Regions from separate parts of the Anaerozeibacter quisquiliarum genome, predicted to be linked through region 2. Evidence: predicted binding sites of a transcription regulator. Region 2 holds the regulator's gene; the other holds the start of a gene.

Region 1 (4,963 bases), on a different contig from region 2:
TCCGTCCAGGAAGGCGCGAATCCTGTTCGTCGCCTGCGCGGGCGTCAGCGCGCAGTTTTGCGCGTTACCCGAATGAGCCACGGGTCGGCTCGTAAAATCGGGGCCTTCAACGAAGTAATCGTCCGGGGCCGTTTCGGAATAATTCAACTGTCCAATGGAGGAGTTGACGCTGTAGCGCACGACGCCATCCGACAGGTGCATCCGCGCCTTGACCGGTATAGGCGCGGGCGATACGAAGTTCAACGACTCATCTTCGTACGTTTCAGCGGCCGCGAGCGCTTTCGGCAGGACGTCGGATGCCATGAGCGCGTCAAAATCCAGTTCGTCTCCGATCCCGACGGCAATGACGTCGAACCGCTCCAGGTCGCTGGGAACATCCACTTGGGCCGCTATATGCCATCCGTAATTGGGCTCGGCAAAGGCGTGAACAAATTGCCTAAGGGTCCCCTCATGGATTGTCTTCAGCGGGACAGGATCCCCGGGATTTGCACGGGCGACGGTCTGAGTTTCCTTCAGGAATGGGTCTTCCGGCGGCGCCTGACACCCCGTCAACAGGCAAGCCGGCGCCAGGCAAAGCAATAGCATCCCGATCCATGTTCTCATGGCAATCCCTCCTACGGCTTCGCGCGTGGAACCCGCCAATCCACTTGGCGGATTCCACGCGGTACTGGGCTTCACGCTCAAGCGCTAGCCGGTATAATCCACGGTGTACTTGCCCTCTCCCGTCAAGACATCTCGCTTCTCCTTCGTATTCATACGGAAAGCGGCCCTCAAGTCTCTGCCCATCACAGAGGATACCGAAAGAAACTTGGGCTTTGCCGCCTTTCCGCCATAGGTATACCAAAGACCCTCTGTCACTGCCGCGGTTGCGGCATAATTCACGATGCAGGCCCGGATTGTGCTGGATGGCTTCGGACTGCAAGTCACCATCAGGAGCGCGGCTTTTTTGGCCTCCGTCTTCTTCTCCAACCAGTTGTCCGAGACGGCATACGAGTCCTGGATCCCTCGCTTGTCCTTCAACGTAAACCGCCAGAACGCATCTGCGGCGAATGCAGGCGACGCAACGGCCATGGTCAAGACAGCCACCAACAGAAACGAAACAACCTTCTTCATACCTGTATCCTCCTCATAATCGTCGGTCGTACTGAACATCGTGTCGGTTTCGTCGTCTTCCTGTTTTTGCAACAAACACCCCCTGCAATTTTTCAACCCAACCCTGCGTAGCGCTCCGCAAGGTGAATCGCCCGTTCGCCCGGCCCTCAGTAACGCCTGACCGAGGATTTTTCCGATATGTTGTCCAGCACCTTGCCGGCCGCGTCCCGGACGGTGCCGGTCATGACCACTTGGTAGGCGTATCCACGCTCGACCGGCATTGTCTCTCTGATTTCGACGCCGTTCTTCCCGCTGCCCGAATCCGTCCATCGGCCGATGACGGCCCACGCGCCGTCTTCCTTCTTTTGCCGGAGCTTCACTGTAATGGACACCTTGCTGCCGCTCGCTGTGGGGCTTGCAGATCCCACGCAGGTGGCCTTGCCGCCGCTGCCGATCGTCAATGTGGCCTTGGCATCCGCCACGCCCACATAAAACAGCTCTTTCCCATGATCCCGGAACTCCGACGCATAACCCGCCGCCGGAAGCAGCATGAGCAGCGCGAACAGCCAAACAAGCTTCTTTATATCGACAAAAACTCCCTTCTCAATACGTTTCACTGTATAAAACGATTGAGAAGGGAAAATGTAGCAGTTAATATTTAATTTAATAATTACTTAATCATGGTGACGCTCTCGGACACCTGTTTCGCGGTTTCCAGATCGCCGTCATATCGAACGACAAAGAACCTGTCCGCCACCGCCCAGGTCACGAAGCAATAACCGTCGGCCTCCTGCTCCGCAAACATCGCCTGTTGTCCCTGGATCGTGCCGTACCCGAGCTTCGCGCCCTCGGTGTTGATGAACATCCGGACGTCCGCCGTGTTCTCGTCGAAGTACAGCGATTGGTCCGCCGCGTTGTCGTACCGCACGCGGCACTCGATTTCGTCGCCCCGCACCTGCGCCAGCGCGAAACCCTCCGGCACGTAGGCGGGGTAGTAGGCGCCCGGCCAGTCCCCGGGCACGTCCACGAAGCGCTCCCCGTCCACCTCAAGCCCCAGCTCGGTGCGCACCTCGGTGGTGCTGATTAGGAAGCGCGTCAGGTACACGCGCAGCGGCCGGATGGCCGCCAGCGCCGCCGTGCCGCCGAGGAACGCGATCAGCAGCGCGGCGGCCGCCACCCGGCCCACGCGCGGCAGGGTATGGCGAAAAAAGCGCCGCCGCCGGTTGCGGCCAAGCCCCTTTTCCAGCGCGCGGTGCAGCGCGGGCAGCGCGCGCTCGTAGGCCGCCTTCGCCTCCTCGGCCACGGCGCCGCCCTCGGCGGCCAGGCGCGCGGCGCGGCGCTGCTCCACCCGCCACATAGCCTCGCGGAACAGCGCGTCCTCGTATTGCTCGCGCGGCGTCATGCCGTCACCGCACGCATAAGCCATCGGCGTTCATCTCCTCCCACATGGCCCGGGCGTGCGCTCTGGCGCGCTTGAGCAGCGGCCGGACGCTGTCGCGCTTTACGCCCAACACCCCGGCAATCTCCCCGTCGGACATCTCGCGCACGTACTTCATGCCGAGCGCCGTCTGGTCGCGCTCGGGCAGCCGCTCGATGCACTCGACCAGCCCGGTCACCGTTTCCTCCCACAGAAGGGCCGCGTCCACGTCCTCCTCGCTTGAGGGAATCCGCTCGAACATATCCTCGGGATCGCCCCCATGGATATGGTCGTTCTTCCTCAGAAGATCCAGCGCGACACTGCGCACCGTGACGATGACGTAGGCGCGCAGCTGGTGATCCTCAAGGCGCATCAGGACCGCAACCTGCTTGATGAGCCGCTCCGCCGCCTCCTGAACCGTATCCTCGGCATCCTGCGGCACGTCCAGCAGCCTGCGCGCCTGGGCGTACATGAGATCATATTGCTCCTGATATAACCGCGCCATGAACACGCGCTCGCCGGCATCCTCGATCCGGGCGATGGCGATTGGGAGCATCATCATAAGGCCACACCCCCTTCGTTTTTCTTTGATAAGTATATATTACACCATACATCCATTGCGCGCAAGCGCCCGACCCGCGAAGCACAGGCAAATTCACCGCTTGATCGAACAGTTGTTTTGTGGTATAATGCGCGCATAGACGACACATTGGAGGACAAACGCATGGCGGACAAGAGGCCGGAAAAGAAGCCGGCGGTGCGGCGCACGACCTCGGACGAGCGCAAGAAGGCGCTGGACGTGGCGCTGTCGAAGATTGAGAAGGATTTCGGGAAGGGCTCGGTCATGAAGCTGGGCGACGCCTCGGCCCGGATGCAGGTGGAGGTCATTCCGACCGGCTGCCTGCACCTGGACTTCGCGCTGGGCGTGGGGGGTCTGCCGCGCGGGCGCATCATCGAGATATTTGGGCCGGAGTCGTCGGGCAAGACCACGCTGGCGCTGCATGTACTGGCCGAGGCGCAGAAGATGGGCGGTACCGCCGCGTTCATCGACGCCGAGCATGCGCTCGACCCGGTGTATGCGAGCAAGCTGGGCGTCGACATCGACGAGTTGTACGTGGCCCAGCCCGACAACGGCGAGCAGGCGCTCGACATCACCGAGGCGCTGGTGCGCTCGGGCGCGATCGACGTGGTGGTGATCGACTCGGTGGCGGCGCTGGTGCCCAAGGCCGAGATCGACGGCGACATGGGCGACAGCCACGTGGGCCTGCAGGCGCGGCTGATGTCGCAGGCGCTGCGCAAGCTGGCCGGCGTGATCGCCAAGACCAACGCCATGGCCATCTTCATCAACCAGCTGCGCGAGAAGGTGGGCATCTCCTACGGCAACCCCGAGGTGACCACCGGCGGCAAGGCGCTCAAGTTCTACGCCTCGGTGCGCATCGACGTGCGCAAGGGCGAACCGCTCAAGAACGGGTCGGACATCATCGGCTACCGCACCAAGCTCAAGGTGGTCAAGAACAAGGTGGCCCCGCCGTTCAAGATGGCCACGGTGGACATGCTGTTCGGCGAGGGCCTGTCCCGGACCAGCGCGCTGCTCGATTTGGCGATTGAGAAGGAAATCATCCAGAAAAGCGGCGCGTGGTACAGCTACGGCGACCAGCGCATCGGCCAGGGCCGCGAGGCCGCGCGCACCTTCATCCGCGAGCATCCCGAGATCGGGGAGTCGGTCGAGGCGCAGATCCGCGAGGAATTCGCGGCCGGGCGGATCGAGGTCGCGCACGACGAGGGCGACGCCGAGGACGAGGCGGACGGGGCGGACGAGGAATAAGGAGGCGAGACGCATGGACATCGCAAAATATCTGGACCACGCGGTGCTGGGGCCCGCCATGACGCCGGACGAGGTGCGCGCGGCGATTCGGCTGGGCATCGACTTGAAGGTGTATTCGGTCTGCGTGCGCGGCGCGGACATCGAGATGGCGCTTGAGATGTGCCGGGGCACCGGCACCCGCGTGGGCTGCGTGCTCGACTTCCCCTACGGATTTTCGGGCGCTGAGGTCAAGCGCGCCGCCGCCAGGGACTACGCCGCGCGCGGCGTTTGTGAGATCGACATGGTGATGAACTACGGCTACGCGCTCGGCGGGCGCTGGGACGTGGTGGAGGAAGAGGTGCGCGGCGTGGTCGAGGAAGCGCACGCGCGCGGCGTTCTGGTCAAGGTGATCTTCGAGACCAGCCAGTGGCCGGTCGAAAAGATCGCGGACGGCGTGGAGGCCTGCGTGCGCGCCGGGGCGGATTTCGTCAAGACATCGACCGGCTTCAACGGCGCGGGTGCGACGGTGGAGGCGGTCAAGGCCATGCTGGACGCCGCCAAGGGGCGCATCAAGGTCAAGGCCTCGGGCGGCATCCGCGACTACGCGACCGCCAAGATGTACTTGGAACTGGGCGCGGACCGGCTGGGCG
Region 2 (4,963 bases):
TGCATTCGTTCGGCGACGGCAACCTGCGCCACGCGGCGCTGGCGGTATACGGCAAGGAAGTGGCGGCCGCGCTGACCGACGTCGATCAGATGGAGGGGGCGCTGCGCATATCGGGGCTGGTCGGCGTGGGCGACTGCGCGCGCCCCACCCGCTCCGCCCAGTACTTCTTCATCAACGCGCGCGTGGTCAAGTGTCCGCTGCTCTCGCAGGCGCTTGGGGCCGCGTGCGCCGGGCGCGTGACGATCGGCATGCACCCGATGGCCATGTTAAGCCTTCAGTTGCCGCCCCACGCGGTCGACGTCAACGTCCACCCCAACAAGCTCGAGGTGCGCTTCCGCGACGAGGCGGGCGTGCGCGCAGCCGTCGATCAGATGCTGCGCCGCGCGTTCGAGGGCGAGCGCCTGCTCGACGTCGAGGCCGCCACCCGCCGCGCGGAGCCGCTGATCCAGCCGTCGACGCTAAAGATCGAGCGCGTCGAGGTGCCCGGCGAACAGACCGAAGTCGATGCCAAGCAGGTTCGAGCCTACGCCAGACAGACCGAAGTCGAGACGTTTGGAGCGTCGCGCAACCCCGAGGGCCGGGGCGGATATTCTCCGCCCGCCCCCGCGCCGGCTGAGGCCCCGCCGCTCGCCCCGCGCGATTTGCGGCTGAACGAGGCGGCGCGCGCCTGGCCGATGACCGTGTCTCAGGTACCGTCGCGCCCGGAGCCGGTTGCCCAACAGGCGGAGCAGCTCTCCGCGGTGCCCCCGCCCGAAGAGACCGGCGCGCCCCGGTACCGGGTGATCGGCGTGGCGCTCGACACCTACCTGCTGGTGGAGGCGAAGGGCAGCCTGATCCTGATCGACCAGCACGCGGCGCACGAGCGCATCCTGTACGAGCAATACGCCCCGCGCCTCGACGGGCCGGGCGCGTCTCAGCCGCTGCTGACCCCGGCGGTGGTGCCGGCCTCGCCGCGCGAGATCGCGCTGGTGCAGGAAAACATAGATTTGCTTGCCGAGGCCGGGTTCGAGGCGGAGCCGTTCGGCGAGCGCGCGCTGGCGGTGCGCGCGGTGCCGTTCATCTTGGGCAAGGCCGACGTGCCCGCCTTCTTCCTCGAGATGGTATCGCGGCTCGACCAGCTCAAATACGCCGCGCGCGACCGGCGCAAGGGCGAGCTGATTCAGATGGCCTGCAAGCACGCGGTCAAGGGCGGCGACCGGCTGAGTACAGACGAGATCGAGGCGCTGCTTCAAGCGATGGAGGACACGCGCTCGCCCGCGACCTGCCCGCACGGCCGGCCGGTGCTGCGCGTGCTTACGCAAAACGAACTGGAGAGGATGTTCAAACGTCAGCAGTAATCTGATCGTCATCTGCGGCCCGACCGCGTCGGGCAAGAGCGCCGTCGCGGTCGAGCTGTGCAGGCTCATCGGGGGCGAGGTGGTGTCCTGCGACTCGATGCAGTTGTACCGCGGCATGGACGTGGGCACCGCGACGCCGACCGAGGCTGAAATGGGCGGTGTTGCGCATCATTTATTGAATATCCTGGACCCATCGGAGTCGTTCTCGGCGGCGGCATACCGTGCGCGCGCGATTCCGGTGATCGAGGACATTCGCGCGCGCGGACGGATACCGGTGCTGTGCGGCGGCACCGGGCTGTACGTCAACGCGCTCACCAGGCCGCTCGGCTTTGCCGAGCCGGGCGACGAAGCGCTTCGGCAGGCGCTGCAGGCGGTGGCGGACGGCCCGGGTGGTCGGCGCATCCTGCACGACCGGCTGCGCGCAATCGATCCCGACCGCGCCGCGCGGCTGCACGAAAACGACGTGCGGCGGGTGATCCGGGCGATCGAGGCGCATCAACTGACCGGGCGCACGGCGGGCGAGCGCGCGGCGCTTGACCGCGAACGCGAGGGCGACTACCGGGGGCTGCTGTTCGCGCCTGACTGGCCGCGCGCTACGCTGTACGAGCGCATCGACCGGCGCGTCATGGAAATGATGCACCTCGGGCTGCCCGCCGAGGTGGACGCGCTGATTGCGGCCGGCGTGCCCATGACGGCCACCGCGATGCAGGCGATCGGCTACAAGGAGCTGATCCGGGCGCGCGAGGGTTTCATCACGCTGGACGAGGCGGTCGGCCTGATCCAGCAAGGCACGCGCCGCTACGCCAAACGCCAGCTGACCTGGTTTTACGCCGACCCGCGCGTACAATGGGTGCCGGCTGAGGAACGCTCAGCCCAGGATATTGCCCGGGAAATAAAGGAAAGGCTTCAAGTGAATGGGCATTCAGTTGGGTGAAATCAGCCCGGCGACGCGCGACTTCGTCGCGCGCTGCGCACGGGACTGCGAACCGGTCTTTGAAAAGCTGTTCGAGGTGGAGCGGCAGAACACGCGCAAGGTGCTCGCCGCCCTCCAGCGCCGGCGCGTGTCGGCGCGCCACTTCGCGCCCACGACCGGCTACGGTTACGACGACATCGGGCGCGAGGCGCTGTGCGAGATATTTGCCGACGTGATGGGCTGTGAGGCGGCGCTGGTGCGCCCCCAAATCGCCTCGGGCACCCACGCGCTGGCGCTGTGCCTGCAGGGGGTGCTGCGACCGGGCGATGTGCTGGTGTCGGCCACCGGCGCGCCCTACGACACGATGCGCCAGGTGATCGGCACCGAGGGCACGCCCGGCCAGGGCTCGCTGCTCGAATATGGCATAGAGTACCGCCAGGTAGAGCTTGAGGACGGCCGCATCGACGTGCCCGCGGTGCTCGCGCAGATGGACGATGCCGCGCGGCTGGTGCTGATCCAGCGCTCGCGCGGCTACGACTGGCGGCGCTCGCTGTCGGTCGCCGAGATCGACGAGGCCGCGCGAGCGATCCGCGCGGCGCGCCCGAACGCATGGGTCATGGTGGACAATTGCTACGGCGAGTTCACACAAACAAGCGAGCCCGCCGCCGACCTGATCGCGGGCTCGCTGATCAAGAACCCCGGGGGAGGGCTGGCCCCGACCGGCGGGTACATCGCGGGCCGCAAGGAGGCCGTCGAGCTCGTGGGTTACCGCCTGACCAGCCCGGGCATCGGCGCGGAGGTGGGCTCCTACGTCGGTGGCTACCTGCCGTTCTACCAGGGGCTGTTCTTGGCCCCGCACGTGACGATGCAGGCGGTCAAGACGGCCGTGCTGGCCGCGCGGGTGTTCGCAAAGCTCGGTTACGAGGTACACCCGGCCTACGACGCGCCGCGCGGCGACATCATCGAGGCCATCAAGTTTGGCGAGCCCGACAGGCTGATCGCGTTCGTGCGGTCGATTCAAAAAGCCTCGCCGGTCGACAGCGAGGCCATACCCGAGCCCTGGGCCATGCCCGGTTACGAGGACGAGGTCATCATGGCCGCCGGCACCTTCGTGGCCGGCGCGTCGATCGAGCTCAGCGCCGATGCGCCGATCCGCACGCCCTACATCGGCTACCTGCAAGGCGGTTTAACGTATGCCCACGGCTACACCGCGATCGAGAGCGCGGTGGAAGCGCTAAAATAACCTGAACAACGCCGCCACGCGCCCGAGCACCGTCACTTCTTCGGCATAGATCGGCTCCATGTGGCGGTTCTCGGGCTGCAGCCGAACGCGCTTTTTCTCAAAATAGATGCGCTTGACCGTGGCCTCGTCCTCGATCATGGCCACCACGATGTCGCCGTTCTCGGCATCGGGCTGCTTGCGCACCACCACGATGTCGCCGCTCAGGATACCGGCGTCGATCATGCTCTCGCCTTCGACGCGCAGCGCGAACAGGTCGTCGCCGCGCGCGCTCATGTGCTGCGGCAGCACCAGGTAGTCCTCGATGTTCTCCTGCGCCAGGATGGGCAGCCCCGCCGTCACCTTGCCCAAGAGCGGCACCGCGCGCCCGCGCGGATTGTCGAGCACCTCCATCGCGCGCGGCTTGGTGGCGTCGCGCCGGATATAGCCCTGCCGCTCGAGCTCGTTGAGATGCCCGTGCACCGTGGCGGTCGACTTCAGCCCCACCGCCTTGCCGATTTCGCGCACCGACGGGGGATAGCCCCGCTGTTCGATCTCCTGCTTGATGAATTCCAGGATCTTGCCCTGATTTTCCAAGCCGCGCCCGCGCGTACGCATATGCATCAACCTCCCCGTATATGCAGCCAGTATAGCACAAACAAGGACGTTTGGCAAACGTCCGTTTGTCCTGTTTGGCGTGAATGGCGATAATTCACCATCAATTAACACGCAAAGGCGCACAGGGGAGAGGCCCCGCGCGGCACCGGCCCGGCGTTTGGCCCTTTACACGCAGGGGGAATTGACATCGCACGAGCCGGGCGGTATACTAATGCAGGGGCCGTCTGGGGCGTATCGCAAAGCGCCGCCCACGCCGGCCCGTGCCTTTGCCTGAATCGGGAGGATTTTTGAATGCGACGCTTGTGCGTACTGGATGAAACCATGGTGTGCAATGAATGCGGCGAATGCAGCCGCTGCGACTTGGACCCGGATAAGGTTTGCGATAACTGCATGCGCTGCATCAAGAGCGACGCCGATTACCTGGCCGTCGAAATCGATGAGATCATCGAGGGCGAGGGTACGGGGGAGTAGGAAGTGAGGCCCTTCCTCGCACCCGAATCTATTCGCAAAAGACAGCTTTTGCGAATAGATTGAGGGGATTCGCGCCTGGAAGGCGCGCAAATCCCCTCAATCTACCGCTTCGCTTCGCTCCGCTTTCGCAAAAGCTGGGCGCCCGTTTGGGGTGACGACAAGGTCGCGGGGGCTCGCGCTTCGCGCATTGCCTTGGGGTTTTTGGGGCTCGCGCTTCGCGCATTGCCTTGGGGTTTTTGGGGCTCGCGCTTCGCGCATTGCCTTGGGGTTTTTGGGGCTCGCGCTTCGCGCATTGCCTTGGGGTTTTTGGGGCTCGCGCTTCGCGCATCGCCTGCTGGGTTTTTTTGGGGCTCGCGCTTCGCGCATCGCTATAATAAATACAATAGCAAGAGTATTGGGAGGTTC

The links. The regulator LexA, encoded in region 2, represses DNA repair genes until DNA is damaged. The targets are predictions, from matches to a motif close to CNAACANNTGTTNG.
Region 1: recA (recombinase RecA) is a predicted target of LexA. The motif match lies at 3,177-3,190, and genes of this name have one in related genera.

What each region holds. Positions count from the first base shown of each region.
Region 1 covers NZ_JBISDI010000025.1:4,590-9,552, reverse strand. The annotation lists gene ACH6CV_RS11735 (hypothetical protein) at 1-603, opposite strand, end outside; gene ACH6CV_RS11730 (hypothetical protein) at 688-1,113, opposite strand; gene ACH6CV_RS11725 (hypothetical protein) at 1,260-1,709, opposite strand; gene ACH6CV_RS11720 (DUF4367 domain-containing protein) at 1,763-2,518, opposite strand; gene ACH6CV_RS11715 (RNA polymerase sigma factor) at 2,499-3,071, opposite strand; gene recA (recombinase RecA) at 3,234-4,334, shown strand; gene deoC (deoxyribose-phosphate aldolase) at 4,348-4,963, shown strand, end outside.
Region 2 covers NZ_JBISDI010000015.1:21,332-26,294, reverse strand. The annotation lists gene mutL (DNA mismatch repair endonuclease MutL) at 1-1,337, shown strand, start outside; gene miaA (tRNA (adenosine(37)-N6)-dimethylallyltransferase MiaA) at 1,339-2,271, shown strand; gene ACH6CV_RS08420 (methionine gamma-lyase family protein) at 2,252-3,493, shown strand; gene lexA (transcriptional repressor LexA) at 3,485-4,087, opposite strand; gene ACH6CV_RS08410 (hypothetical protein) at 4,379-4,558, shown strand.